DNA from 3 places in the Streptococcus sp. ZY19097 genome. Region 1 is predicted to be linked to each of the others. Evidence: predicted binding sites of a transcription regulator. Region 1 holds the regulator's gene; each other region holds the start of a gene.
The links. The regulator HrcA, encoded in region 1, represses chaperone genes, less so after heat shock. The targets are predictions, from matches to a motif close to TTAGCACTCNNNNNNNNNGAGTGCTAA.

Region 1 (10,563 bases):
AGTTTTGAGACTTTAGACTCAAAACTTAGGCATGGAATTCCGTAGGAAGTCGCTACCGACAGCACCATCTAAGGGAAGTATCAAAAACGACTTTTTCTTCTATCTAAAAAGAGCCAGATGGCTCTTTTATTATTCTCCTTCAAAAGCATCTTTCATTTTATCAAAGAAGCCTTTTTTCTTTGGAGTTACAGCCTTGTCACCACCCGCAGCAGCAAAAACTCGAAGCGCCTCTTTCTGAGCATCATTTAGCTTAGTCGGTGTGACGATATTAACAGTTACATGCTGATCGCCCTGACCGCCACCACGGAGTTTAGGAGCCCCTTTGCCCTTAAGACGGAAGGTCTTACCTGTTTGCGTCCCAGCTGGAATGTTCATTTCAACAGGGCCGTGTACGGTCGGAATATCAACTGTATCTCCAAGAGCTGCCTGAACAAAGCTAATATCCATATTGTAATAAATGGTTGATCCATTACGTTCAAATTTAGTGCTTGGCAAAACATTTATGACGACGAAAAGATCGCCATAAGGGCCGCCGTTGAAACCAGCTTCTCCTTGACCTTGCAAGCGAATTTGTTGACCAGTTTCAACCCCTGCCGGAATTTTGACAGAGACTTTGTGTTTTTCCTTTTCATGACCTGTGCCATGACAAGTTGTACAAGGGTTCTTAATTTCTTTACCAGTTCCGTGACAAACATCACAAGTCACTTGACGACGCATCATACCAAGTGGTGTTTGTGTATCCACGTTGATAACTCCTTGACCATGACAGCGGCTACATGTCACAGGACTTGTACCGGGTTTAGCACCTGAACCATGACAGGTAGTACATTCTGCTTCACGGTTATAGGTGACTTCTTTTTCAGCACCAAAAATAGCCTCTTCAAAACTCAGATTAACACGGTATTGAAGGTCATCACCTTGACGTGGCGCATTGGGGTTACGCATACTTCCGCCACCACCAAAGAAGCTTGAGAAGATATCTTCAAAGCCACCGAATCCTGCTCCACCATCAAAACCACCAAAACCACCTGCTCCACCTCCGAAGCTACCATTAGCTCCAGCAGGCCCATATTGGTCATAAGCCGCACGTTTTTGTTCATCACCTAACGTTTCATAAGCCTCCTGAACATCCTTATACTTCTGTTCAGCACCAGGTTCTTTGTTAATGTCCGGGTGGTACTTTTTCGACATTCTTCGATAAGCTTTTTTAATCTCATCTTGCGAAGCGTCTTTAGAAACACCCAAACGATCGTAAAATTCTGTATTGTTCATAATGTAAGATATTAAGCCGTTAAGCGACTCAAAGAAAAATAGGAAACTGTACGACGATGCTTCGCATCTAGGTAAAGTTTATCTTTTTTCACAGAGTCGTAGGCGTATTCACTTGTACCAATTTAGTCATGCAAGAATACTACCTATTAACGACCGTGTTCAGTTACGAACACTTTCCTTTCTGTAAAAGTTAAGCAAAGTGAAAATAGGAAATCGGCAGAAAATCCTGATTTTCTAGATGATTTATCTTTTTCACACAGCTTTTAGGGCGGGTTCAATTCCTTTCGTTAAATAATAGACGAAACTCAGAAAGTAGCCCGTATTCAATTACGAACACTTTCCTTTCTATGAAGATATTAAGTCGTTAATCAACTCAAAGAAAAATAAGGAGTAAGAGGTCCAGTGGACACTTTCAGCCCTGTCGCACAAAAACAACGAGCGACAGGTATTCCTCAAAAAGTCTATCCCCAGACTTTTTGACTTTTCCACAGAGTCGTAGGCATATCACTTCTGTAAAAGTTAGAAGGGCATTTACCCAAAAACAGAGGCTGGGTTGCAACCTCTGCGTTTAGAATTATATTTCAAGCTTTCGAGTTTTAACCTTAACGTAAAATAACCTAATAGACCCACTTATTTTTCAGTAAACTCACCATCAACAACGTCATCACCATTGTTTGATGAATCAGTTGATTGTGCACTTTCAGAACCTGCTTGGGCTTGTTGAGTTGCTGCGGCTTGTTCATACATTTTAACAGCAAGTGCTTGTGCTTTTTCGTTAAGAGCTTCAAGTTTTGCCTTCATATCATCAAGGTTGTTAGCCTCTTGAGCAGCTTTCAACTCATCAAGAGCTGCTTGTGCTGCGTCACGTTCTGTGTCAAAGCCTTTACCTTCAGTTTCTTTGATAGTTTTTTCTGTGGCAAAGATAGCTTGGTCGACTTCGTTACGAAGGTCAACTTCTTCTTTACGTTTAGCATCAGCTTCTGCGTTAGCTTCTGCATCTTTCATCATTTTTTCAATTTCTTCATCAGTCAAACCAGAGTTAGATTGAATAACGATGTGTTGTTCTTTTTGAGTGCCAAGGTCTTTAGCTTTAACAGATACGATACCGTTTTTATCAATGTCAAATGTTACTTCGATTTGTGGGATACCACGAGGTGCAGCTGGAATATCAGTCAATTGGAAACGACCAAGAGTTTTGTTGTCAGCAGCCATTGGACGTTCACCTTGAAGAACGTGGATATCTACGGCTGGTTGGTTATCAGCAGCAGTTGAGAAGACTTGTGATTTAGACGTTGGGATAGTTGTGTTGCGATCGATAAGTTTTGTGAAGACACCACCCATTGTTTCGATACCAAGTGACAATGGAGTAACATCAAGAAGAACGACGTCTTTCACATCACCGGTGATGACACCACCTTGGATAGCCGCACCCATAGCAACAACTTCATCAGGGTTTACAGATTTGTTTGGCTCTTTACCAGTTTCGACTTTGACAGCTTCAACAACGGCTGGAATACGTGTTGAACCACCAACCAAGATAACTTCATCAATTTCTGACAAGCTTAAGCCAGCGTCTGAAAGTGCTTGGCGAACTGGTGTTTTTGTGCGTTCAACAAGATCACGAGTTAAGTCATCAAATTTTGCACGAGACAGGCTCATTTCTAAGTGAAGAGGTCCAGCAGCACCAGCAGTAATAAATGGTAGGCTGATTTGTGTTTGAGTCACACCAGACAAATCTTTCTTAGCTTTTTCAGCCGCATCTTTCAAACGTTGAAGAGCCATCTTATCTGTTGATAAGTCGATACCATTTTCTTTTTTGAATTCAGCAACTAAGAAATCAATAATCTTTTGGTCAAAGTCATCTCCGCCCAGCTTGTTGTCACCAGCTGTTGCCAATACATCAAAGACACCGTCACCAAGTTCCAAAATAGAGACGTCAAAGGTACCACCACCAAGGTCAAATACCAAGATTTTTTCATCTTTGTCAGTTTTATCAAGACCATAAGCAAGGGCTGCTGCAGTTGGTTCGTTAACGATACGCTCTACTTCAAGACCAGCGATTTTACCAGCATCTTTTGTTGCTTGACGTTGAGCATCGTTGAAGTATGCAGGAACTGTGATGACTGCTTTGGTCACTTTTTCACCAAGGTAGTCTTCAGCGTAGCCTTTAAGATATTGAAGGATCATCGCTGAGATTTCTTGTGGTGTGTATTCTTTACCGTTTGCTGAAACTTTTTCAGACGTTCCCATTTTTGATTTGATCGAGATGATGGTATCTGGGTTAGTGACTGCTTGACGTTTTGCTGCATCACCAACGATGATTTCACCATTTTTGAAAGAAACAACAGATGGAGTTGTGCGGTTTCCTTCTGGGTTTGCAATGATTTTGCTTTCTGTTCCTTCAAGAACTGCAACTGCTGAGTTTGTTGTTCCTAAGTCAATACCGATAATTTTACTCATGTGTTTTACCTCTTATTTTAGTTTTCTTTTTATTCATTCATAGTTTACCGTCATTGCAGACGAGGTTTTTCCATAGTTTTCGAGTAACTCTTGTCGCTTTAGCGACCTTAGAGTTACCGACACAAGGTTTGCCCAAGAGCTAGGAGCCTCTCGACGAAACGATTGGTTGCAAACGACTGTGCATGACATTTCGGTCAAGTTTTTGTTTAGTTATAAACCACCACCATTGCTGGCCTCAGCAAACGTTCGTGCAGCTTGTAACCCTTTTGGAGGACCTGTGCAATCGTATCTGCTGGATGATCATCATCAGCTGGCAAAGTTTGAACTGCCATGTGGAGATTGTGATCGAAACTTTCTACTTCAACTTCTTCAATACCTTCATCCTTGAGTGCTCGAACTAAGCTTTCTTGAACCATTTCAAGACCTTTTCTGACGTCTTCTGTCAAGCCTTCAACAGCAAGAGCACGCTCCAAGTTATCTAAACTTGGAAGGATAGCTTTAGCCAAGTCTTGTGAGCGGTATTTTTGCAATTGCTGACGCTCTTCATTGGCACGGCGTTGGATATTTTGCATTTCAGCGTGAGCACGAAGATATTTGTTTTCAAAATCTTCTGCTCGAGCCAAGGCCTCTTCTAATTCTTTGTTTTCAGAAACTTCTTCAACAGTTTCCTCAACAACCTCTTTCGCTTCGGTTACTGGAACTTCTTCCTGAAGATCTTCGTTTTTTACTTCTTCCGACACCTTGTGCCTCCTTGTCTTTTTCTTGATAAATTTCTTTAGCATGGTCGCCTCAATTCACCTCATAATGGTTACTGTTGAGGTAGCGGTAATAATCTCCGAGTTTCATAGCAAGTACCCGACCAATGACATTAACCAGACTGACACTCCTGCGATAATCCATATCAATTGGACCAATCAAGCTGAGAAGCCCAAATCCTCGATAAGGAATAAGGAATTTGTGCGTTAAAACTGTCAGATTCGCCAATGCAGCTTCCTTGCTATCAGCAACCTGAACAGTTGCCATCTCATCTTCTTTCAATGAAGAACGTAAAGCTAAGGCAACGCTTTGCTCATTGTCCAAAAACTGATAGGTTAAAAGATTCGCATATTCCAGAGATTGAACCTTCCCAGAAACAAAAACCGTTTCCTTAAAGAGCTCTGCAAAGATATAATCAAAAAGATTCAGCACATTATCCATCGTGGTGAAATACTTCTGCACAATTTGGGGGATTTCTGTCCGAAGCTTATAATGAATATCCATAACCGATCGTCCCAAAAAACGTTCATCAACAATTTCCTTTAGCGTGAGCAAGTCACGTGTCAAGAAATTTTTAGGAATTGCAAACTGAATAGTTGCTGGCCGTGACTCATCAAGAGTCATAACAGCCAGAGCATCGTGGTTAGACAACTGAACAATGTCAAAAGCAGTCAATTTTTGTCTAGCAGGCTCAACATCCAAAATCACCGCCACATAGCCAGTCATATCAGTCAATACTTGACTAGCTTTCTGGAGAATGTCTTCCAACTTGAAAGCTTCAAAATCGAAGGCTTTGATAACTTGATAGATGTCCTGTTCGTCAATGCTATCAAGACTCAAGGAATGTTCAACAAAGTATTTGAAACCTGCTGGACTTGGCATACGACCACTAGAAGTGTGGGCCTTCTCTAGTAAACCCAATTTTTCAAGCTTAGCCATATCATTCCGAATGGTGGCACTTGAAGAATCAATGGTTGCCTGAAGAGCTTTGGAGCCAACAGGCTCATGAGTTTGCGTAAACAAGTCCACAATTAAATTCAAAATATCATTTTGACGTGGCGTAATCATGGCCTAGCTCCTTTCATTGAATTAGCACTCTATTACCTTGACTGCTAATTTATGATTTCATTATACTCCTTTAAAAACTTCTGTCAAGGGAAAAACACAAAAAATTAGCACTCTTTTTAATTGAGTGCTAAAAATACATCTAGAGACCTATTTGTCATATCGTTCTAACTTATTATCCTTTATGACTTTACTTAATTTTGTGGCATAATCAGGATCACTAGAAAAGTAATATTCCTGCAAAGCCTTGGCATCATCTACGTATGTTTGACCACTAACTAGCTGCCGATAAAGTTCTTCATCCCAAAAACGACCATTTTTTAAAGCCAACAAATAGTCGTAAATTGACTCACTATAATTGGAATAAATAACAAAATCTTCCGACCTAGTTGCCCACCCTTTGCTACTGTAAATCTTTTGGAGAAGGGTTACCTTTTCCTGCCCATCCGATGCTTTTAAGGAAAATAAATTGTGATATTTCTTAGCTAACAGACTATTTCCATAATTTGTTTCTAGCGCAGCTTGACCTATAATAATAGATGGCTTTACTCCATAGGCCTTCGCAGCTTTTTGAACAATCGGAGCGATAGCCTTGATGAACTGTATTTGAGAAACAGAGGTGGTTTGAATGTCAGACGCCTGTCGTACCGATTGATGTCGAAATAAGGAAATAGTCAGCAATAAAAACAGAAATAGAAAAACTAAAGCAGTCTTTAAAGAAAGACGGGATCTCATTTACCATTCTCCTTCAATACATTTAAGTATTCTTCCAGTGAAAGGTTATGTTCAGTCATGTACTTAGCAGATTCAACTCCTACATATCGGTAATGCCAATCCTCATAGCCAATCCCAGTACTGTCCTGCTTATCTGACTCAAACCTTAAAACAAAACCATACTCTGGAGCTATCGCCTTGATTTGAGAAACGATTTCAGCATTACTCTCATTAAGAGAGTTAACATTACTCATATCAATAGCCAGCCCCGTTTGGTGTTCACTGGCGCCGGGTGGCTGAGAATATGTTTGAACCTTTTCCTCAGCAGCTTCCTGAGTGAGGCTCGGATCATTAGCAATTTCTTGCTGCACATAAGAATTGTACAGTTCTTGCTGATAGGCAACGCTACGATATCCAGAGATAAGTTTTTCATTTGGTTCAATAGCTCGCGCTGCAGCTAGGAAATTCGTTACATTCTCTGCAATCCGTGCATCAACTTGAACTCCTTCAACCTCTGCCAATTCAGGATTCATCTCTTCCTTAATATTATTTCGGTTGACCAAAACCAACTCCCAGTCACTTGATGATACGTCAGGCAAATCTGTCTTTTGATTTTGAGACGATTGCGAACTTGACTTACTAGAAGCAACTGCTGAGGATGTGGATGATGTAGAAGAGGTAGAAGATTGACTCACCTGCTTGACTTGATTATCGTGTGTAAAGAGGTACAAACACATAATAAAGACGACCACTACTAACACTTGTAAAATAAGACCTATAAAACTACGCTTTTTCATTTTCTAATATTTCCTGACCTCTGTGACGGTAAGACATGTCACCTATTTCTTCAATCGTAAATTTACCATCTGCAAAATCTACCACTGAAACACTACCATTGTCTAAACTAATTTTTTCACGATTATTGTCAATCAACCAAAGAAAAGTATTGATTGTCATGCCATGACTGACAATGATAACATTTCCACCACCCTCAGCATCAATCTTTTTAGCGATGGCTGTAAAACCATCCCAAATGCGCTGACTTAAAACTTCCCATGGTTCTGCCCAACCCGCTGTATCTACTTCAACAATACTCTCGGCAAGTTCAGGATAAGTCACCTCATTAATTGACTTCCCACCTTCAAAAGCCTTCGTTCTTGGTAACACACCAAAGAATAGCTCTCCATCATAGCCACCATCCAAACTTCCAAAACACCATTCGCGAATGCGTTTGTCTCTTTGATAAGGAATAGATTCTTGACCACATTCTTTCAGAATGATTCCCATAGTTTGAATTGTCCGACCCGAATCACTTGAAAATGCAGCTTTAAATGTAGTTCCAGCATCTTTCAAACCTAAACCTAACTGACGAATTCCTCGTTCACCCTCATCAGTTAATGGTGTATCACTCCAACCCTGAGCGCGACCAATCGTATTAAACATGGTTTTACCATGACGAGCAATGTATAATCTCGTTTTAGCCATCACAATCCTCCACAGTATTCGTTCGTTATTCAATTATACCAAAAACTCCAATCTTTCAGTAAAAAACACCTGCCACAAAAGCAAGTGTAATGAAATTGTAATCAGTTTTTGAAACTATGAATTGGTGCCGGAATTTGACCCCCTCGTGCAATAAAATCAGCTGAAGAATTCTTATTAACCGACATCACAGGAGCCGTTCCCAGAAGCCCGCCAAATTCAATCATATCGCCTTCTTTACCTTTTGGAATAATACGCACAGCTGTCGTCTTCTGATTGATAACTCCTATCGCAGCCTCATCAGCAATCATAGCCGCAATGGTTTCATAGGGCGTATCTTCAGGAATGGCAATCATATCCAAACCAACCGAACAAATAGCAGTCATGGCTTCTAGTTTTTCAAGATTGAGTGAACCACTCTGTACCGCCGCAATCATTCCTTCATCCTCTGATACAGGGATGAAAGCACCTGACAGGCCACCAACTTGGTTACAAGCCATAACGCCGCCTTTCTTAACTTGATCATTGAGCAGGGCTAGTGCTGCTGTTGTTCCGTGAGTTCCAACAGTTTCCAGCCCCATTTCTTCAAGAACGCGAGCTACAGAGTCTCCGACAGCCGGAGTTGGAGCAAGGGAGAGGTCAACAATACCAAATTTCACACCCAGACGTTCTGAAGCCATTTGCCCAACCAATTGACCAATGCGCGTGATTTTGAAAGCAGTTTTCTTGACAGTTTCAGCAACAACATCAAAACTTTCTCCGCGCACTTTCTCAAGAGCACGTTTCACAACACCTGGACCTGAAACACCGACATTGATGATAACATCCGCCTCACCAACACCATGGAATGCTCCAGCCATAAAAGGATTATCTTCGACAGCATTAGCAAAAACGACCAGCTTAGCCGGGCCCATCTCAGAAGCTTCAGAGGTTTCTTTAATGATGCGCCCCATATCACGAACTGCTGTCATATTAATCCCTGCTTTGGTGGACCCAATATTAACAGAAGAACATACCTTTTCTGTTTCGGCTAAAGCACGTGGAATAGAATTAATAAGAATTTCATCACCTTTTTGATATCCCTTTTGCACCAATGCTGAAAAACCACCAATAAAATCTACACCAATTTCATGAGCAGCCTTATCAAGAGCCTTAGCAATCGGCACATAATCTGTCGCATCCGTTGCAGCCCCAATCAAAGAGATCGGAGTCACCGATACACGTTTGTTAACAATCGGAATTCCTAATTCTGCAGCGATTTCATCCCCTACAGTAACAAGGTTAGACGCTTTGGAGACAATTTTCTGATATATCTTTTCAGCAGCACGATTAATATCCGTGTCAATACAATCAAGAAGTGAGATTCCCATCGTAATCGTACGAATATCAAAATTTTGCTCCTCAATCATCTCAATGGTTTCAGTAACTTGTTTAATATCCATCGCTAGTACCAACTCCCATTCTACAAATTATGCATAGCATCAAAAATAGCAGAGCTTTGAATGTTTATTTTAACATTCAAGCTGTCTCCATAAGCTTCTAGTTCAGAACGCAATTGAGTAAAATCCTTTTTATCATCTGAAGACACCACCATCATCATTGTAAAATACTCATCCAGAACAGTTTGTGAAATGTCATCAATATTCAAGTCAAGTTCAGCAATCTTCGCAGAAACACCTGCAACAATCCCAGTTCTATCCTTACCAACCACAGTAATAATTGCTTTCATAATAAGCCTCCAAAATACGATTTGTTCAATTTTATCATATTTTAAAAAATAAAGCCACATTTTTCAGATTTTTCGGAGTTTTTCCGAACTTTATCTATATCAACATTAAATAATATTCCTTATTTCTTATTTTCTACCAAATCATAGTCATTTAGTATTTTTACTAAGTGTTAGATAATAGCAATATATCAGCAAAACAGGAAAGTGACTTTCATTTTATACATTAGTGGCTTATACTGACCCTAAAAATTTAATACTCTTCGAAAATCAAAATTATCCGTTGTCAACTTGCTTTGATGAACTCGAGTTCTATCGTCGGCTTCGTTTCCTAGGCTACTTTTGATTTTCATTGAGTATAAACATAACATCTTAAGTCAAGGATTACTTTCTGTATTGTACAGAGAACACTACTTCTAAATTTGGTTTGATTCGTTTTTTGTTAAAATAATAAATACAGAAAAGTGTTGCCTTTTCAAGTTAACTTAATATAGTAAAATGAAACACAAACAGTGCATTTTGTGATATAATGTATTTATGGCATATTCATTAGATTTTCGTAAAAAAGTTCTCGCATACTGTGAGAAAACCGGCAGTATTACTGAAGCATCTGTTGTTTTCGATATTTCACGCAACACCATCTATCAATGGCTAAAATTAATGGAGACTACTGGCGACCTTCATCACCAAGTTAAGGGAACCAAACCAAGAAAAATTGATAGAGAAAAATTAAAGAACTATCTTGAAGCTCATCCAGATGCTTTTTTGACTGAAATAGCTTCCGAGTTCGACTGTCATCCAACAGCTATTCATTACGCTCTCAAAGCTATGGGATATACTCGAAAAAAACATACTAAGATTAGTAGTGAAGAAATCTCCGACGGGAGAAAGTACTCACTACTTTTTCTTTATGATAAAGTAGAGGTGTCTTGTTAAGTCGATGCTTCTTTTGACGCTAGACGTCGCAACAAAAACTGGCAAGACACCTGTTTTAGGAAGAATGTTATCAAAGTATGTGGGACGCTAGACGTCGAGTATTGAAAATGACATCTCTAAAACAAGGAATCATTCAAGACAAAGAGGTAATA
Region 2 (10,563 bases), 210 kb from region 1:
TGAATTTTACGATATTTGCCAACAAGTAACCAAGGATACCAATGGTGATGGAATACTTGATCAATACGGTTTGACAGGATACACTTGGCAACAAGCTTTAGCGGCCTATGGTGTACAACTTTTTGATGAATATGGGACCAAGACCTACTTGAACACGGAGAAGGTCAAGTCTGCCTTGGGAGTTTGGAGCAAGTTGAATGCCTTAACTGGAAATTACCAAGTTAGCACAGAAGATTTCGATGAGGGTAGGGTGGCTTTCTTGCCCATGACTTTAGCTCAGTATCGTACCTACAAACCTTATCCTTATCATGTGGCCAAATATTCTTCTTTTGCTTGGACTTGCGTACAAATGCCAGCGGCTAAGTCAAGTATCAATGCCACTCAAGTCAGCACCTCTCTTTATGGCATTTCGGTCAAAACCCAAAATGCCAAATTGTCGTGGGAATTTCTTAAGCTCCTGACAGATAATGAAGCTACTCAACAAATGCTTTTTGAAACTTCACAGGGAACTTCTGTGCTCAAGAAAATCATGAAAAATACTGAGACTAAGGATATTTTGAAAAATGATGATTTTGGCTCAACAGCCTTGAGTGCAGATACCTTAGATTCCATGATGACAAATGCCAATATCCAACCGAAATTTAAAAAATATAATTCCGTCTTGGAAAAGGTGGACTACCTCATTACCCAGTCTTTGAAAAATAAGACGATAGATAGTGATTTAGCGGATATTCAACACCAAATTGAAGATCAATTGAAATAAAAATAAGACGAAACAGGGAAGTTGTTGAAGGTTATCTGGACTTTTGATTTCAGGGGACTTATCTTCTCAAATTGTAATCCTTCTTTATTCTTCTCGTTTTGATAGATTTTCAAAACTACCACTGTTCTGTCATCATCTTTTACAAAAGACAAGCTTCTGGATTTTTCTTTCAGTTGCTTGTCTTTTTTGTTCAAAGTTGACATTTGTCACATTTTAGATGACATTTATCCTTCTATCAAGGTGACATTTTACAATTATAAAGCGTTTCCAAATGTTTTACAATAAGTGTGAATAAAGGAGGACAGAGCATGAAGTATTTAGTACTGGTCAGCCATGGCGGCTTTGCAGAAGGGTTGAAAACTTCTCTTGCCATGTTTGCTGGCGACAAGATGGACCAAGTCATTGCAGTTGGCTTGCAAAATGGGAAATCGGTTGATGATTTTGCGATTGATTTCAAGGCTGCGATGGCACCATTGAAAGAAGATGACAGCGTTGTTGTTTTGGCAGACATCGTTGGCGGAAGTCCACTAACAACAGCATGTGGTGTTCTCGAAGAACTCGGCAAATTGGACACAGCAGTTGTTCTGGGAGGTATGAACTTACCAATGGCTTTAACATCTGTTGTGATGAAGGATGCCTTAGAAGGAGCTGACTTTGTAGCTGCTGTATTACCAGAAGCACAAGCTGCTCTTCAAGAATTTAAGGTCACATCAGATGATGCTGACGATGAAGATGACGATATTTAATAGGGCTAACGCTCTGCTATTTTACAAAAAAGGAGATATATAATGGTAGTTTCATTTGTACGTATTGACGATCGTATGATTCACGGTCAAACCGTTACGCGCTGGGCAAAGGAATACCCATGTGATGGTCTTATTGCTGTCAATGATGCGGCAGCTAAGAACAAAGTTTTGACACAGGCTTACAAAGGTGCTTCTGATAAGAAAACTTTTGTCTGGTCAGTTGACGCTTTTGGTCAAAAATCACAAAAAGTTTTGGATTCAGATACCCGTTACTTCGTTATCACAAAAAATCCAATTGACATGAAGAAACTCTTGGTTGATCAAGGTTTTGTACCAAGTGATGTCAAGGAAATTATCGTCGGTCCAGCTAATGACCGTCCAGGAGCTGTTAAACTTGGGAACAATCAATCCATTACTCAGGAAGAAGCAGATGCTATTGAAGCCATCGAAAAAGCTGGCTACAAAGTGAAATTCCAACTTCTGCCAGATGTCTCAATTGGTTACTGGTCGGACTTCAAATCTAAATTTGGTTATTAATCTTTATCGTTAGTAAAGATTTAATGTTCTTTGTATCTTAGTAATTGAACACGAGCTAAAATCCTAGTAAAAAAGATAAACTTCCTTGTATCCCAATGATACGTCATCAGTTTTCTATTTTTATACGGATTTATTAACGCTCTTTGTATCTTAGTATAGGAGATGTATTATGACAATTTCTTGGCTTCAAGCAGCCTTGCTAGGCTTATTTGCTTGTTTATCTTCAATGCCTGGTCTTGGTGGTACCTCGATTGGTAACTACACATTGGGTCGTCCCTTAGTTGGTGGTTTGGTCTGTGGTCTTATCTTAGGTGATGTTAAAACGGGTATCATCTGTGGGGTTGCCATGCAATTAGTTTACATTGCTCTTGTAACACCAGGAGGTACTGTTTCAGCAGACGTTCGTGCCGTATCTTATATCGGTATTCCTCTTGCAATGGTTGCTATTCATTCACAAGGTCTCTCAGCTGGTTCAGCTGATGCTGCTAACTTGGCTAAATCAATGGGGACTCTTGTTGGTACTGTTGGTACTGTTCTTTTCTACGGTACTGCAACAATGAACCTTGTTTGGCAACATATCGGCTGGAAAGCTGTTGAAAAAGGAAACTTCAAACAACTTTACAAAGTTGACTGGCTCTATCCATGGGTTTCTCACATCGTTTTCTCATTCATTCCGACGCTAATTATGTGTAAACTCGGTGCAACTGCTGTTACTGCTATGAAAGATGCCCTCCCAATGGATGGTATCCCAATGAAAACCCTCTTCACGGTAGGTGCTTTGCTTCCATGTGTAGGGATTGCAATCCTGTTGAAGCAAATTGTTGATAAAGTAACTGACTTTATCCCATTCTTTGTTGGTTTCACTTTGGCTGCTTCACTTGGTTTGAACCTCGTGTCATGTGCAGTAATCTCATTGATCTTTGCAGTATTGTTCTATGAACTTGAAATGGCTAAAAATGTGAGAGCTACGGCTGTTGCAGCTGGTGACGATTTTGATGACGATGATGAGGAGGATATCTAAGATGGCACAAAAGAAAATTACAAAGAAAACCCTAATGAAATCTTTCCATCATTGGTACTATGGTAACTTGACTTGCTTTTCTCAAGAACACATGCAAACTTTTGGTTACCTGACATCAATGTTGCCAATTGTGGAAGAATTGTACGATAAAAAAGAAGACCAAGCACGTTCGATGCAGACTTATACAGCTTTCTTCAATACAGAACCTCAACTTGGTGCTCTGATTGTTGGTATCACAGCAGGTCTTGAAGAAGCGCGTGCTAATGGATCAGAAGAAGTCGATGACGAAACCATCAATGGTCTTCGTGCAGGTTTGATGGGACCTGTTGCTGGTATTGGTGACTCTCTCGTTGTTGGTACTTTGATTCCAGTTATTTTGGGTATCGCTCTTGGTTTGTCAACTGGTGGTTCACCAATCGGTGCTATCTTCTACATCATCGTCTGGAACCTCTTGGCTTACTTTGGTATGAAATTTGCCTACTTCAAGGGTTATGAATTGGGTGACAAGGCTGTTGAATTCCTTGTTGGTGCACAAGGTCAAGCTATCCGTAAAGCTGTCTCAATCGTCGGTGGTATGGTTGTCGGCGGTGTTGCTGCAACTTGGGTTTCAGTAAAAACATCCTTCCAATTAGGTAGTGCTAAACATCCTTACTTAGTTCTCCAAGATAAATTGGATGCCGTTTATCCAGGGCTTTTGACAGCAGCCTTTATCGTCTTTTGTTGGTGGTTAATGGCTAAGAAAAACATTTCTCCAATCAAAGTAATGCTTCTTTTGGTAGTTATTGCCCTTGTTGGTGTACTTGTTGGCTTCTTCAACCCAGGTTTGTCTTACTAAATTTAAAGAGGAAAAAGAAATGACAGAACAAGAACTTATTCGGGGATATGAAACTGAAATAAAATATCAAAAGCATATGATCGATAATCTTGGGAGATGGTTCAGTTTATTCTTCATCGTAGCAAGTGTCGGCGTTGTGCTAACCTACTTCTTCAAATCTAACAGACAAATGGCTTTTATCCTTGGACTTGTTCTAATTGTTCTTGGCATTTTAGGTATGCTTCTCTTTGGCTATGGTATTTACAAGGGGAAAAAGAATGTCACAAAAGTAATTGATGATTTTGAAACTAAACTCCACCTCTCTAAAAACTAAACTCAAACACCTGACAGTTAACCTTTCAATGTCAGGTGTTTCTTTGTTTCAAAATTTTCAGAAATTTCACAAACAATCTTGACAAGGTATAAAAATAAGAGTATAGTTAAAGTAACCGAAAACGAAGGAGATAGTGGTATGCTAATGCAAGCGCCAGCAAGTCGTCAAAAATTGAATCGTTACTATTACTTTAGTTTCTTTAGATAGACGTTTGTAGCCACTAGGATGCAAACGTCAGAGCTGTTTGTATCTATGAAGCTGAAGCATTTTACTGTTGGATAGCCGATTAGATGATAGGAAAATCTAAGGGGCGAGACTGTAAATGTATTTAGATAAATGCAGTAAGTAAACCGGCTAGATTTTCAGAAGTCTAGTCGGTTTTATTTCGTTAAGGAAATGAATTTAAAAGTAGAAGAGGAGACTACTATGAAAAAATTATTGAAAAGTGCCCTAATTTTAGGTGCCGCTAGTTTACTTTTGATTGGCTGTGCGTCAAAAAAAGACAGTACAGCTTCAAGCGATGCCAAACATATTGGAATTTTACAATATGTAGAGCATGAGTCCCTGACAGCTGCACGCAAAGGGTTTGTAGCTGAGTTAAAAAAATTAGGCTACAAAGATGGCGATAATATCGTAATTGATTATGAGAACGCCCAAGGTGATCAATCTAATTTACAGACCATTTCTGAAAGCTTGGTCAAAGATAATGATTTGGTTCTTGGTATTGCAACCCCAGCTGCGCAGAGTTTGGTTGCGGCTTCAAGTGATGTTCCGATTCTATTTACGGCAGTAACAGATCCAGTATCTGCAAAGTTGGTTAAATCTATGGAAAAACCTGGAGGTAATGCCACAGGAACTAGTGATATGTCACCAATTGACAAGCAGGTTGAATTACTCCAAAAAGTTATGCCAGATGTGAAGAAGGTTGGAATTATGTACACTACCAGTGAACGTAATTCAGAAGTTCAGGTGGAGGAAGCTAAGAAAGCCTTCAAAAAGGCTGGCATTGAAACATTGGTAAAGGGGATCTCCTCAACCAATGATGTTCAAGATACTGCTAAAAGTTTGATGAATCAAACAGAAGTGCTCTTTATCCCAACGGACAATACCATCGTAAGTTCTATCACTCTCATTACCGACCTGTCTAAAGAAATGAAGATTCCAGTTGTGGGGGGTTCTGCAGACGTTGTTGAAAAAGGTGTGCTTTTCTCTTACGGGGCTGATTATGAAGAACTTGGTCGCCAAACAGCGGATCTAGCAGTCAAAATCTTAAAGGGTAAAGAACCAAATCAAGTGGCTGCGGAGTACCCGAAGGCTTTGAAAGTTGTTGTTAACGAAGATATGGCGAAAACATTAGGAATTGATGTTAGCGGAATTAAGGAAGAATAAAAGAGATAACTAATTTACAGTTTAGAGGAAATAAATGATAGATATTGTATTATCAAGCATTTCACAAGGCTTGTTATGGTCGATTATGGCCATTGGTGTATTTTTAACGTTTCGTATTTTGGACATTGCGGACCTGTCAGCAGAAGGCTCTTTTCCTATGGGAGCAGCGGTATGTGCTCTCTTGATTGTCAATGGATACCATCCTATTGTGGCCACCTTGGGTGGTATGGCAGGTGGCATGTTAGCTGGAGTGGTTTCAGGCTTTATGCATACTAAGATGAAAATTCCAGCACTATTGACTGGTATCATCACCCTAACGGGGCTTTACTCGGTCAATTTGCTCATTCTTGGACGATCTAACGTGTCTCTTTCAGGAGAAACAACTCTGGTCACCTTATTGACAGATAGCGGTCTGACTAAGACAAGTGCAGTGCTTGTTATTGGTGCTGTTTTCGTAGCCTTAGTTGTCCTATCTTTAATAGTTTTGCTTAATACACAGTTGGGTCTTGCACTCCGCGCAACGGGAGATAATTTAGAGATGGGAGAAGCCAATGGGATTAAAGTGGATCGGATGAAAATTTTAGGCTATATGCTATCCAACGGTTTAATTGCACTTTCAGGAGCTCTTTTGGCCCAAAATAATGGCTATGCAGACCTTAATATGGGGGTTGGAACCATTGTTATCGGACTTGCCTCAATTATCTTGGCGGAAGTGATTATCAAATACCTACCATTAGGCAAACGTCTTTTATCTATTGTCCTGGGTGCTGTACTTTATCGCCTTATCATTGTTATCATCTTAGCTATGAATGTGGATGCACAAATGATTAAATTGGTATCAGCTATCCTACTTGCTGTGATTCTATATATCCCAGAAATTCGTAATTTCCTAAATATCAAACCATCTAAAAATCTAAGTATGAGAGGTGACAAGTAGTGGCTTTGCTGACATTATCAAACATTCATAAAACCTTTGAAAAAGGAACAGTTAATGAGAACCATGTTTTGTGCGGTTTGAATTTGGAAATTGAGCAAGGTGATTTTATCTCCGTCATTGGTGGGAACGGTGCTGGGAAGTCAACCCTCATGAACTCAATCGCAGGTGTTCTGAAAATTGATGAGGGAGATATTATCTTAGAAGGACAGTCAATCAAGAACTTCTCTGTTGATGTACGCTCAAAAGATATCAGTCGTGTTTTTCAGGATCCCCGCATGGGAACGGCTACCAATCTTTCTATTGAGGAAAATATGGCGATTGCTTACCGACGTGGTAAGAAGCGCAGCATTTTCAAAAAATCAATCACTGAGTCAGAACGTCAGATTTTCAAAGAATCCTTGACCGAGCTGGGCTTAGGACTAGAAGGGCGCATGAAAACAGATGCTAATTTTCTTTCAGGTGGTCAGCGCCAAGCTTTAACTCTAGCTATGGCGACCTTGGTTCGTCCCAAAATACTCTTACTTGATGAGCATACAGCAGCCCTTGATCCTAAAACCAGTGACATGGTCATGGGCTTGACCAAGAAAGTAGTTGAAGAACAAAAACTCACCACCCTTATGATTACCCACAACATGGAACACGCCATTGAATACGGTAATCGTCTGGTTATGCTCTATCACGGGAAAATTGTCGTGGACGTCAAAGGCGAAGAAAAGAGAAATCTCACTGTTGCGCAGCTTATGGACCTCTTCCATAAAAATAGTGGACAAGTGCTAAATGATGATGCTCTGGTGTTAGGATAAAAAATAAAACTTTACCGCTTGGTAGAGTTTTTTTCTTGACTATTTCTGACCAAGTGATAGAATAGTCTTTGTAAAACATTAGCACTCAACGTTAAAGAGTGCTAATGCAGGTAGTGAGTTAACAGCGCTGCTATTTCAAAAGAATATAATGGAGGAATCAAGATGTCATTAAAACCATTAGGCGACCGTGTTGTCGTGACATTTAAAGAAACAGAAGAAAAAACAAGTGGTGGTTTTGTGTTAGCCGGAAACAGCCATGAAGCCACAAAAGTTGCCCAAGTCCTAGCTGTTGGTCAAGGTATTCGAACCTTGACAGGTGATTTGGTAGCTCCAAGCGTCGCAGTCGGTGACACTGTTTTGGTTGAAAACGGATCAGGTCTTGATGTCAAAGATGGCGAGGCTAAAGTTACCATTATTCGTGAAAGCGACATTTTGGCTATTGTAGATTAAAGAAGTGCTAGAAGACGTGAGCAAAAGCCTAAAAAATATTTTTAGCTTTGTTGACTAAACAGAGTTTTTGGGAATTGGTTTCTATAAATTGATCCTGATTTGCTAAGACTAGACTGGTGTCTGTAACAAGGCAAATAAAATGGAAAACTTATTACATTCTAGAGCTTAGAAGAAGTTCACAAAGAAAGGAATAAACATGTCTAAAGATATTAAATTTTCATCAGATGCACGCGCAGCTATGGTGCGTGGAGTTGATATTTTGGCGGATACCGTCAAAGTAACCTTGGGCCCTAAAGGACGCAACGTTGTTTTGGAAAAGTCATTTGGCTCACCACTAATTACCAATGACGGGGTTACCATTGCCAAAGAAATCGAATTGGAAGACCATTTCGAAAATATGGGAGCAAAATTAGTTAGCGAAGTGGCTTCAAAAACCAACGATATTGCTGGTGATGGAACGACAACAGCTACTGTCTTGACTCAAGCCATTGTGCGTGAAGGTCTAAAAAATGTGACTGCTGGAGCTAACCCTATTGGAATACGTCGTGGGATTGAAGCAGCAGTTGCGGCAGCGGTCGACGAATTGAAAGCTATCGCTCAACCGGTTGCTAACAAAGAAGCCATTGCTCAAGTTGCTGCGGTATCATCACGCTCTGAAAAAGTTGGTGATTACATTTCAGAAGCCATGGAAAAAGTCGGTAATGACGGTGTTATTACTATTGAAGAATCACGTGGTATGGAAACAGAACTTGATGTGGTAGAAGGTATGCAGTTTGACCGCGGATATTTGTCACAGTACATGGTTACGGATAATGAAAAAATGGTTGCTGACCTTGACAATCCATTTATCCTGATTACAGACAAGAAAATCTCAAATATTCAAGAAGTCTTGCCACTATTAGAAGAAGTTCTTAAAACAAGCCGTCCGCTTCTGATTATCGCTGATGATGTTGATGGTGAAGCCTTGCCAACGCTTGTTCTTAACAAAATTCGAGGTACTTTCAATGTTGTAGCTGTTAAAGCTCCAGGATTTGGTGATCGCCGTAAAGCCATGCTTGAAGACATTGCTATTTTAACAGGGGCAACAGTCATCACAGAAGATCTTGGCCTTGAATTGAAAGATGCCACAATGGCGGCGCTTGGCCAAGCTGCTAAAGTTACTGTTGATAAGGATAACACTGTGATTGTTGAAGGAGCGGGTGAAGCCGATGCAATTGCCAACCGCGTGGCTTTGATTAAATCTCAAATTGAAACGACAACATCAGAATTTGACCGTGAAAAACTCCAAGAACGTTTAGCTAAATTGGCTGGCGGTGTGGCCGTTATCAAAGTTGGTGCCGCTACTGAAACTGAATTGAAAGAAATGAAACTTCGCATTGAAGATGCTCTAAACGCAACGCGCGCAGCTGTTGAAGAAGGCATTGTTGCTGGTGGTGGGACAGCCTTAGTCAATGTCATTGGTAAGGTTGCTGAGCTTGATGTGACTGGTGATGAGGCGACAGGACGTAATATTGTTCAACGTGCTTTGGAAGAACCTGTTCGTCAAATTGCTCTCAACGCTGGTTATGAGGGCTCTGTTATCATTGAGAAACTTAAAAATAGCCCTGTCGGAACAGGTTTCAATGCTGCCAACGGTGAATGGGTAGATATGGTAGAGGCTGGTATTATTGACCCAGTTAAGGTAACTCGCTCCGCTTTGCAAAATGCAGCCTCAGTTGCTAGCCTTATTCTAACAACTGAAGCGGTCGTGGCCAACAAGCCAGAACCAGCAGCCCCAGCTGCTCCAGCTATGGACCCAAGTATGATGGGTGGCTTCTAAAACAAGAAAAATTTACTAACCTGCTCAATAGAGTGGGTTTTTATTGTTGTAAGGGCTGGGTTTGATTTCTTGCTAAAGGTTCAAAATGGTGAAAAAATTAATCATAGATTCTTATAGTCTCTTTCTGATAGTATTTGGTCTAGACTTGACTTTTTGATATAATGAAAATGTAAACGATTTATCAATTGATTAGGAAGGGAGAGAGCTATGGAAAAGTTAAAGAAAACAATGAAACAAAAAAAGTTTTGGGTACCTACAGCCGTTCTGAGTTTACTTTTGTTGATTTTTGTCATTTGGGGTAGCTTTTATTATTCCAAATTCTATGCGATTGAGCGTTATGTGGCAGCCTATCAGGCTTCGGGTAATACTTTTGAAAATATTAAGGGTTATTTGGTTTGGTCGGATACAGGGGAGCAGGTGACGAGCGATGAAGCCAAGTACACAAACTTTACAGCGTTAAATCACTCAGAAGCGAAGCAATTGACCAAGGAGTTACAGGCGGCCAATGCATCTGCTGAACGTTTTGTCAAACGTGTTGGTAATCGTTGGTTGATATTTCCTGATTATAAGATTGCTCTCAAACCCTTGAGCTTGAATATCAAAACCAACGTTGATAAGGTCGATATTTTGCTTAATGGGAAGAAAGTGTCCACATCTGACTCGGATGACTACAATGTTACCGTTGATCGTCTACCTGTGGCGGACTACATAGCTAGCATTTCAGGCCTTTATAAAAATAAAAAACTTGAACTAAGTAAGGTTTTCGATGGAAAGAATACGATTTTGGATTTGACGGTGACTTTCAAGAGTTTTACGGTGACTAGTAATCTGCTTGACGGAGACTTGTATTTTGATGATACACGAGTAGCCACCCTATCTGATGGACGCTGTGAGGTAGCTGATTATCCGCTGACCAATTCGGCGCAGGTCTATGTCAAGAAAACTTATTC
Region 3 (10,563 bases), 1.0 Mb from region 1:
GGTCAAGTGCCGAAGTAGGTTCATCAAAAAGCAAAACATCAGGATCCATAGCCAAACCACGCGCAATAGCAATACGCTGTTGCTGTCCGCCTGAAAGACTTGGTGGGTAAGCTTTAGCCTTATCCCGAAGACCAACCTTTTCAAGCAAATCATAAGCTTTTGCTTCTGCTTCAACCTTAGATAGGCCCTTAGTTTTTATTGGAGATAGGGTGATGTTATCAAGTACTGTCATATTTGGGAAAAGGTTGAATTGTTGGAAAACCATCCCCATCTTTTCACGCATTTTGAAAATATCATTTTTCTTATCAGTAATATCCACTCCTTCAAAGGTAATCACACCCTTAGTCGGAGTTTCAAGAAGATTCATGGTGCGAAGAAAAGTTGATTTCCCACTCCCTGACGGACCAATGATAACCACAACTTCTCCTGCTTTAATATCAAGGTTTACCCCTTTTAACACTTCATTTTTTCCAAAATATTTGTGAAGGTTCTTAATGGAAATAATTGTCTCAGTCATTAGTGTTTTCCTCCTTGAGCCATACGTTTTTCAAGAGATTTGAGTGCAAAAGACAGAACTGTTGTCAACATTAAATAGTAGAAAGCAGCAAATAAAAGTGGTTCAACCGTAGTATAAGTTGCTGTCACGACTGATTGGGCACCATTCCATAACTCCATAACACCAATAGTCTGCAAAAGTGAACTATCCTTGATAATGGTAATAAATTCATTCCCTAAGGCTGGTAAAATATTTTTCAGAGCTTGAGGTAAAATGACATAGCGCATAGCATTAACTGGACGAATTCCCAATGAATAAGCAGCTTCAAGTTGACCTTTTGGAACAGCTTCAATCCCAGCTCTGACAATTTCAGAAATATAAGCTCCGCTATTGAGCGAAATAATAATAATCCCTGGCAGTAATCGTGAAAAATCAAGATCAAGAACACCAAAACCAATAGTCGGAGCATTATTAAAATGCATCCAAGCAAAGGCAATCATAATTTGTACGACCATAGGTGTTCCACGAAAGACCCAGACGTAAAAACTAACAATCCAGTCTAAAACTTTGATATTGCTACGTTTAATCAAAGCAACTAATACTCCCAGAATGGTACCAAAGAAAACGACACAAGCCGAAATCATGACGGTTACGACGACACCGTAATTGAAATAAGACCAATAAGTTGGTAAAAATGAAAAATTCATAGTTATCTTAACTCCTCACGCTAGTAATTCAGCTAATTATAACACATTTTGCATAAAAATACCAACAGCCTTTTCTCAAAACCAAAAGAAAAAAAGCCAAACATGATGATCAGCTTTTCTTACGAGATTTTTAGACATTGCGACTAGCTATCCACTGCTATCTATGAAAAGATTATGCTACTAGATAATAGTCGGCAACACACTATTTCTCCGACCTCTTTAATAAAGCAAGTCGTAGATTTCCATTGCGATAAGGTCAATGCTATCAAATGAGTATGATTCACGAGCTTCAACGTCACGCAAAGTAAAGACAGGCCCATTATCTGGGTCATTACTGAAAGAAACTTCGGCAACCACAACACCATCTCGTTCAAAATTACGTTTAAGATTGCTAGCATCAGTCGTCATCAACTCCAGACGATTGATAATTCTCACCAAATGTGATTCCATATTATTCTCCTATTCGTTTTTTGTCTCCTCTATTTTAACACAATGCGGACTATTCGTCATCAGTTTAGAGAGATTTTAACGAATTATACATAATTGCCTTGATGGAATGCATGCGATTTTCAGCTTCTTGAAAAATAATAGAACTGTATTTTTGAAAAACTTCGTCAGTGATTTCCAGTTCAGCCAAACCATATTTAGCATAGATTTCTTGACCAATCTCAGTGTTAAGGTCATGGAAAGCCGGCAAGCAGTGCATGACAATGACATTTGGATTTTCAGTCTTAGCCAGCAGGTCAGCATTGATTTGATAAGGCAGTAGCAAGTCAATCCTTTCCTTGAAATCCACATCTTCTCCCATAGATACCCAAACATCAGTATAGAGCATATCAACTCCCTTAATTTCATTGATATCATCCGTAACAGTTAATTTAGCTCCTGCGTTGTGCTGCTCTGCCATTGCCACAATCTCAACCTCAGGCTGCAAATCAGTTGGTGCGATAATCTTAACGTTGACGCCCAAGATAGCTGAGGTTACTAAAAGAGAATTTGCCATGTTATTGCGACCATCACCGACATAAGCAATGGTCAAACCTTCCACCTTTCCAAAAACTTCTTTCAAAGTCATAAAATCTGCAATCATCTGTGTGGGGTGCCAAGTGTCGGTCAGTCCATTCCAAACAGGTACTCCAGCGTACTCAGCCAAGGTTTCCACATCCTCTTGCTTGAAACCTCGGTACTCAATCCCATCAAACATGGAACCCAAAACCTTAGCTGTGTCAACAACCGATTCTTTCTTCCCTAGCTGAATTTCGCCAGCACCAAGATAAGTCACATTCATTCCTAAGTCTTGCCCCGCAACTGTGAAGGCAGAACGTGTTCTTGTTGAGGCCTTTTCAAAAATTAAAGCGATATTTAAACCATCTAAATATTTATGCGAAATTTTTGCATTTTTGAGTTCCTTAAATTTCAATCCTAGATCAATTAATGCTTCTAGTTCTTCTTTGCTAAAATCAATTTCTTTTAAAAACGACCGATTTTTTACCATACTGTTACTCCTATACCGTGTAATAATATAATTTATTTTAGCATAATTATTCATTATGTCAAGAAAATTCTCCGAAACATTCACAAAAAATGTATTTTTAATGACTTTTAGCACTCCTATGGTGTAAGTGCTAAAAATCATAATCTTTTTACTTGATTTCTATATTCCTAGTGCTATAATAGAAGCATAAAGTTTGACTATATCTGACCAAACATCAAAAAGTCAGCTAATCACGAAAGGGGGATGCAGTTATGCTCTGCCAAAATTGTAACTTAAACGAATCAACCATACATCTCTATACTAATGTCAACGGACATCAAAAACAGATTGATCTTTGTCAAAACTGTTATCAAATTATGAAAACAGACCCAAATAATGCTATTTTGGGTGGTCTTGGCAATGGCTCACAAACCTCTTCCGAGCAAGCTCAAGCAGGGGGAATCAATCCTTTCTTTGATGATTTTTTCAACGATCTTAATAATTTCCGCGCTTTTAACGGTCAAGACTTACCAAATACACCACCAACTCAATCTGGAGGCAATTTCGGAGGAAATGGCGGAGCAGGTAATAACCATCGACCAAATGGACCTCGCCCGCAACAAGTACCCCAACAACCAAAAGGCCTACTAGAGGAATTTGGCATTAACGTTACTGATATTGCTCGCCGTGGTGACATTGACCCTGTTATAGGACGCGATTCCGAAATTATTCGTGTCATTGAAATTCTCAACCGACGTACTAAGAACAACCCAGTTCTCATCGGTGAACCTGGTGTTGGTAAAACTGCTGTTGTTGAAGGCCTCGCTCAGAAAATTGTTGATGGCAATGTTCCACAAAAACTCCAAGGCAAACAAGTTATTCGTCTTGATGTGGTTAGTCTTGTCCAAGGTACTGGCATTCGCGGGCAATTTGAAGAACGTATGCAAAAGCTGATGGAAGAAATTCGTAACCGTAAGGATGTTATTCTCTTCATTGACGAAATTCACGAAATTGTCGGTGCTGGCTCTGCTGGCGATGGTAATATGGATGCAGGAAATATCCTCAAACCAGCTTTGGCACGTGGTGAACTTCAATTGGTTGGAGCGACAACCCTCAACGAATACCGTATTATTGAAAAAGATGCTGCGCTAGAGCGCCGTATGCAGCCAGTTAAGGTTGATGAACCTTCTGTTGAAGAAACCATCACCATCCTACGTGGCATTCAAAAAAAATACGAAGATTACCACCATGTCAAATACAGTGACGATGCCATTGAGGCTGCCGCTGTCTTATCAAACCGCTACATTCAAGACCGCTTCTTGCCGGACAAAGCTATTGATCTTCTTGATGAAGCTGGTTCTAAGATGAATTTGACTCTCAACTTCGTTGACCCTAAAGATATTGACAAGCGCCTAATTGAAGCTGAAAATCTCAAAACGCAAGCCACACGTGACGAAGACTACGAACGCGCAGCTTATTTCCGCGACCAAATCGCCAAATATAAGGAAATGCAAAAACAAACCATCAATGAGCAAGATATACCTGTCATTACAGAAAAGACTATCGAAGCTATCATCGAAGAAAAAACCAACATTCCTGTCGGTGATTTGAAGGAAAAAGAACAATCACAACTGATTAACCTAGCTACTGATTTGAAAGCTCATGTCATCGGTCAAGATGATGCAGTTGATAAAATCGCCAAAGCTATCCGTCGCAATCGTGTCGGACTTGGTACACCAAACCGCCCAATCGGATCTTTCCTCTTTGTTGGTCCAACTGGTGTTGGTAAGACAGAATTGTCTAAGCAACTGGCTATTGAACTCTTTGGTTCTGCCGATAGCATGATTCGCTTTGACATGTCAGAATACATGGAGAAACATGCTGTTGCTAAATTAGTCGGAGCACCTCCAGGATATGTCGGCTACGAAGAGGCTGGACAATTGACTGAAAAGGTTCGCCGCAATCCCTATTCACTTATCTTGCTAGACGAAGTAGAGAAAGCTCACCCTGATGTCATGCACATGTTCCTCCAAGTTCTTGATGATGGTCGATTAACCGACGGGCAAGGCCGTACTGTCAGCTTTAAGGACACCATCATTATCATGACATCTAATGCTGGTACTGGCAAGATTGAAGCAAGTGTCGGATTTGGAGCTGCTCGTGAAGGGCGTACCAATTCTGTCCTTGGAGAGCTCAGCAATTACTTTAGTCCTGAATTTATGAACCGCTTCGATGGTATCATTGAATTCAAGCCTCTTAGCAAGGACAACCTCCTTCATATTGTTGACCTTATGCTTGACGATGTTAATCAACGTTTAGCTTACAATGAAATTCATCTTCAAGTAACAGATAAGGTCAAAGAAAAACTGGTTGATCTTGGCTTTGATCCAAAAATGGGAGCACGTCCATTACGTCGAACCATTCAGGATTACATTGAGGATGCCATCACAGATTACTATCTGGAACACCCAACAGAAAAAGAACTCAAGGCTGTCCTGACAAGCAATGGTAAAATTATCATAAAAGCAGCTCAAAAAGTTGAAAAAACAGAAGAGACTGTAACGACTGAATAAATTTGAGTTGGGCAAATCAGCCGTAATGACTTATTTTCCAACCACAAAATAATGTAATTGCCACAAAGCCCTTAACTAGGAGTGTCGTCTTAGTAAGGGCTTTTACTGTATTAATTTTCAAAGAGTAATGCAATATTGATTTATAACCTATTTTCAAAAATCAAAACATCACTTTCTTACACTCTTTAAAATCACTTCTTGCACAAGAAAGTCATTCGATCAAAAATAAAGTGCATGACAATTACTTGGTTTCATTTTATTTTCTATATCATTAACACTGCATTTTTCAAAAATAGTTTTGATTTTAAGTAATACTCAATGAAAATCAAAAGTAGCCTAGGAAACGAAGCCGACGATAGAACTTGAGTTCATCAAGGCAAGTTGACAACGGATAATTTTGATTTTCGAAGAGTATAAGAACCTGTATTCACAGTTCAGCACTTCTATCTAAGGCTAGTTTTTGAGCTACTCATCGTTAATTTTTTTCAAAATACAGTCAGTATTCTCTCAAAAAAATGCCTTGATTAGCGAAAAACTATCTCTGATATAAAAGCACTTCGCTTGTGAATACAGGTTCTTAGTTTTACAGATATTTTCAATAGGAATTCTAATCTATTTTTAGTATAATAATCACAAAGGAGAAAATCATGACCAATCCAACCTTCGGTAAAAAAATTGACGGTGTTAATTACAATGCTCGCTACGGTGTCTATGCCGTTATCCCTAATCCAGAGAAATCAAAAATTATCTTAGTTCAGGCTCCTAACGGTGCTTGGTTTTTACCTGGAGGTAAAATTGAAGCTGGTGAAAATCACATGACTGCTCTTGAACGTGAACTTATTGAGGAACTAGGATTTACTGCAGAAGTTGGAGAGTATTTAGGTCAGGCAGATGAGTACTTTTACTCCAGTCATCGCGATAAATATTATTATAATCCTGCTTATCTCTATGAAATCACACACTTTACACAAGTTGATACTCCATTGGAAGACTTTAACCAACTGGCTTGGTTTCCAATCAGCGAAGCCATTTCTAAACTAAAACGAGGAAGTCATAAATGGGGAGTCGAACAGTGGCAAAAAAATCATCAGATTTAATATTTTTTCTATTAAAATAGTGCTATAATATGACTAAGAACTTTCAAGGAGGATAATATGAGACTTATCAATACGACCAGTAGCCATGCTGAGCTAGTTCGAAATCAGTTGCGTAATACTGATGCTAAACTTGTGGAAACCTACTCAGCAGGAAACACAGATGTTATTTTTACACAGGCACCGCACCACTACGAGTTGTTGATTACTAATAAATACCGCGCAATCAAAGATAACGAACTTGAAGCGATTCGCGAGTTTTTCCTCAAACGCAAAATCAATCAGTCTATTGTCCTCATGGATCAACTAAAAACTATCCACACTCCAAAATTGATTGAAATTTCATTCCCAACAACTTTGTAATTAGTATTCGTCCATTCAGGATTTAGTGACTTCTTTTTCCACTCCGACCTTCTCTTTTGCTCATACATTTTTAGATTTTGAAAAAAATAAAAAAAAAACGAATGATTTCTGGTTATTCGTTTTTTAGTTTTCAAATGAAGATTGACTTTATTTACAGCCCTCTCAGTCTGTTAAAGATAAACTATGTTGAATTTCATCAAGTATCACCGTAGTTTTTTCACAGAAAGTTGCTTCGGGGAGATAAAGAATGCTATCAAAAATAAAGTCGTCGCTGTTAGTACAATACTAGATCCAGCTGCAATGTTGAATGTGTATCCTATATATAAGCCAATTAGCGATGTCAGAGCTCCAATCACTGAGGATAATAGAATCATAGTCTTGAGGTTATTAGCATAAAGGTACGCTGTTGCTGCTGGTGTGATTAACATTGCAACTATCAATATTGTACCAACGCTTTGCATAGCAGTCACTGATACCACTGTCAGTAAAATCATCAAAAGGTAGTGATAAAACTTTACTGGCATTCCCATGGTTTTAGCCAAAGTCGAATCAAATGAAGTGAGTAGTAATTCCTTGAAAAAGATAATCATAACTGCTAATACAATAATAGAAACAATAATCGTCACCCACATGTCACTATCTTGCACTGCCAAGATATTTCCAAAAAGGATGTGAAAAAGGTCCGTCGAACTATTAGCAACACCAATCAAGATAACACCTAATGCTAAAAAGGAAGAAAAGGTGATGCCAATGGCTGTATCTCCCTTAATCATGCTGTTTTCCTTGATATAGGTAATGATAATCGAAGCCAAAACTCCAAAGATAATGGCTCCAACGAAGAAATTGATACCTAGAATGAACGAAAGAGCAACTCCTGGTAGTACAGCATGTGAAATGGCATCTCCCATAAGGGACATGGAGCGTAGGATAATAAAGCAACCGACTGCTCCTGCTACTACACCAATCACGAGCGCTGTTATCAAAGCATTCTGTAAGAAATGGTAGGTTACTAGACCATGAAAAAATTTAAGAAACATGAGTTAGCTCTCCTTTCCCAGAAAAATATTGTCCCCGTAAGTTGCCTTGAGATTTTCCTTGGTGAAAATATCTTCAACCTTTCCATAGGCCACTAAGTTCTTGTTTATCATTAGAAGATGATCAAAATATGACCGAGCTTTACTCAAATCATGGTGAACAATCAAAATAGTCTTGCCAGACTTTTTCAAATCCCTAAGCAGATTAGTGATGATTGTTTCACTAATTGAATCAATCCCTACAAAGGGCTCATCCAAAAAGATATAGTCAGCTTCCTGTACCAGACATCGAGCTATCAGCATCCGCTGAAACTGACCTCCTGACAGAGCCTTGATAGGACGATCGGCAAATTCTGACAGCCCCACTTGTTTCATGACTTCAAAAACTTTACGCCACTCTGCTTTACTTGGACGATGAAAAAGTCCTAGTTTTGCATAAGTTCCCAGAGATACACACTCCTTGACTGTCATCGGAAAATTATAGTCAATCTGGCTCTTTTGTTCGACATAGGCGATTTGTCCTTTATCTGCCGAATTTTCCTTGCCATCTATATAAATTTTACCACTGTAAGTAATCAAGTTAAGAATAGCTTTGATAAAGGTTGATTTCCCGGCACCATTTGGTCCTAGTAAGCCTACAATAGCTGGTCCTTCAATATGGACAGATACATCCTCCAAGGCTAAACAGTCATCTTCATAACTGACCGTCAAATTTTCTATTGTAATCATTTTTCCTCCTAAATATAGGTTGCTCTGCTATTGTGACAAACCTTCTGCAATCTTGTCGAGATTGTACTTCATCATGGCATAATAGCTGTCGCCTGTTTGGCCTTTTTTAGCAACTGAGTCTGTGAAAATTTCAGCATAAATCGGAATACCACTATCCTTAGAAACTGATTTCATTGGACGTTTATCAACACTTGATTCGACAAAAAGCGCTGATGGACGAACGATTTTAAGTTTTTCAACTAAGGATGACAGTTGGTCTGGTGTTCCTTCTTCTTCGGTATTGATTTCCCAAATGTACGCTGATGGCACGCCGTAGGCTTTGGAAAAATATTTAAAGCAGCCTTCACTGGTGACAATTAATTTTTTATTTTCGGGAATGGCAGCAAATTTTGATTTTGCTTCTTTGTCTAATGCCTCTAACTTAGCTACGTAGGCCTTCAGATTTTTTTCATAAAAAGCCTTATTCTTAGGATCTTTTTGACATAAACGCTTACTGATATTTTGGGCATAAATGATACCATTCTCAAGACTTAACCAAGCATGCGGATCTTCTTTGCCTTTCTCACTTTGTCCTTGAAGGTAGATAACTTTGACACCATCACTGACCGCAAAATAATCTTTGTTCTTGCTTTTCTTAGCATTTTTGACCAATTTCGTAAACCAAGCATGACCACCGTCCTCTAAATTAATGCCATTGTAAAAAATGAGGTCTGCGCTGCTAGTTTTCTCAACATCTTCTGGTAAGGGATCGTATTCATGTGGGTCTTTACCAGTAGGTACAATACTGTGTAAATCAATTTTATCACCAGCTATCGTTTTCGTCATATCTGCAATAATCGAATTGGTAGCAACAACCTTTAATTTACCACTGTCCGATCTATTTCCTGATGAACAGGCTCCTAGAAATACAAGTGACAATAACAAAGCAAGCAATGTAAAATAAGTTTTTTTCATCATAAACTCCATTCATTTTATTTAATTTAAAATTTAAGTATACTTAATTACATATTTAGCATATATTAACTTTCGGAATTTGTCAATCATTTCCCGAAATATTATTATAATATTTAACCAGTTAGGTTTCGCCAAACAATCAGCTGAAGGTGTTTTTATTCCCTAATCAAGATTATCGTCACTAGTTTACTACCGTTTACGACTTAAAAATGACTGTTTACGACTTAGGAAGATTATCGCCAACTTTTTTGTTACAATTATTGAGAGAGGAGGTGTTTGATATGGCAACGGAAAAAACGTTTAAAGAACTAAGTCAGTCTGAATTAGAGAAAACAGTTGGTGGAAACACTAAAGACTTCTTAATTGCTGGAGCATTCGATTGGTTGAAGAAAAATCAAAAGCCTACCAGACACGCTTAAATCAAAAAACCATTCGACTATTTCAGTCGAATGGTTTTTTGATCCGTATTGTTTGTCTGAAATGATAATTTTTGCTTGATGTTTGTACCGACATATTAGAATATTTTTTCATCATCTGGTTAATCGTTTTGAGACCAACACCTCTGCCGAATCCCTTACTTGAATAATTCTTTTGATAAATCAATTCCACTGGAACTCGTTCTTCTTTTGTGGTGTTATCCACAATTAAAATATAATCACCATCTTGATAGAAACAAGCAATAATCATGGCAGGCTTTTCAGCTTCTATAGCTGCTTCAATCGCATTATCACATAAAATGGATACAAGTCGTACATAATCTAACAAGGGAATATCTGGAGTTCCAATTTTGTCTTTAACTTCTAATTCCACCTCTATATGATAAGATTCTGCTTCCAAAAATTTTGCTGATAACACGCTTTTTATCGCATCATTATCAATATTAACCAACCGTCCAATATCAAATTTTTTATTCTGAATAAGTTGCCCTGAATCTTCTAAGACAGAATTATAAATATTTCTCACCATGGTCATATCATTTTGGTCAATTCCTTCTTTTAAACTTGCTAAGATATTAGCATAATCATGACGAAATGCTCTTAGTTCTTCATACAGGCCTTCAATTTGTTTGCTATACACCGACAAAGAGTGCAGTTCTTGTTCCCGCGCTAAAGATACTTCTTTCTCAAGTAAATTTTGAT

Region 2: a site for HrcA is predicted at 7,423-7,449, ahead of groES (co-chaperone GroES). Genes of this name have one in related genera too.
Region 3: a site for HrcA is predicted at 2,806-2,832, ahead of ABZ559_RS05670 (ATP-dependent Clp protease ATP-binding subunit). Genes of this name have one in related genera too.

The regions. Positions count from the first base shown of each region.
Region 1 is NZ_CP160400.1:2,114,587-2,125,149, forward strand. Features, by position in the region: gene dnaJ (molecular chaperone DnaJ) at 130-1,272, opposite strand; gene dnaK (molecular chaperone DnaK) at 1,903-3,732, opposite strand; gene grpE (nucleotide exchange factor GrpE) at 3,939-4,472, opposite strand; gene hrcA (heat-inducible transcriptional repressor HrcA) at 4,522-5,556, opposite strand; gene ABZ559_RS10405 (glucosaminidase domain-containing protein) at 5,704-6,288, opposite strand; gene ABZ559_RS10410 (M15 family metallopeptidase) at 6,285-7,064, opposite strand; gene ABZ559_RS10415 (histidine phosphatase family protein) at 7,051-7,752, opposite strand; gene ABZ559_RS10420 (PFL family protein) at 7,854-9,191, opposite strand; gene ABZ559_RS10425 (ACT domain-containing protein) at 9,212-9,478, opposite strand; partial or broken gene ABZ559_RS10430 (IS630 transposase-related protein) at 10,013-10,324, shown strand.
Region 2 is NZ_CP160400.1:2,324,588-2,335,150, reverse strand. Features, by position in the region: gene ABZ559_RS11605 (ABC transporter substrate-binding protein) at 1-763, shown strand, start outside; gene ABZ559_RS11600 (PTS fructose transporter subunit IIA) at 1,072-1,509, shown strand; gene ABZ559_RS11595 (PTS sugar transporter subunit IIB) at 1,552-2,046, shown strand; gene ABZ559_RS11590 (PTS sugar transporter subunit IIC) at 2,216-3,067, shown strand; gene ABZ559_RS11585 (PTS system mannose/fructose/sorbose family transporter subunit IID) at 3,069-3,902, shown strand; gene ABZ559_RS11580 (DUF202 domain-containing protein) at 3,922-4,215, shown strand; gene ABZ559_RS11575 (ABC transporter substrate-binding protein) at 4,642-5,604, shown strand; gene ABZ559_RS11570 (ABC transporter permease) at 5,639-6,541, shown strand; gene ABZ559_RS11565 (ATP-binding cassette domain-containing protein) at 6,541-7,344, shown strand; gene groES (co-chaperone GroES) at 7,507-7,794, shown strand; gene groL (chaperonin GroEL) at 7,991-9,613, shown strand; gene ABZ559_RS11550 (hypothetical protein) at 9,821-10,563, shown strand, end outside.
Region 3 is NZ_CP160400.1:1,095,843-1,106,405, reverse strand. Features, by position in the region: gene ABZ559_RS05690 (amino acid ABC transporter ATP-binding protein) at 1-517, opposite strand, end outside; gene ABZ559_RS05685 (amino acid ABC transporter permease) at 517-1,203, opposite strand; gene ABZ559_RS05680 (DUF1797 family protein) at 1,423-1,653, opposite strand; gene argF (ornithine carbamoyltransferase) at 1,718-2,698, opposite strand; gene ABZ559_RS05670 (ATP-dependent Clp protease ATP-binding subunit) at 2,950-5,250, shown strand; gene ABZ559_RS05665 (NUDIX hydrolase) at 5,898-6,347, shown strand; gene ABZ559_RS05660 (DUF1827 family protein) at 6,405-6,707, shown strand; gene ABZ559_RS05655 (metal ABC transporter permease) at 6,911-7,744, opposite strand; gene ABZ559_RS05650 (metal ABC transporter ATP-binding protein) at 7,748-8,470, opposite strand; gene ABZ559_RS05645 (metal ABC transporter substrate-binding protein) at 8,498-9,424, opposite strand; gene ABZ559_RS05640 (competence protein) at 9,706-9,843, shown strand; gene ABZ559_RS05635 (GHKL domain-containing protein) at 9,866-10,563, opposite strand, start outside.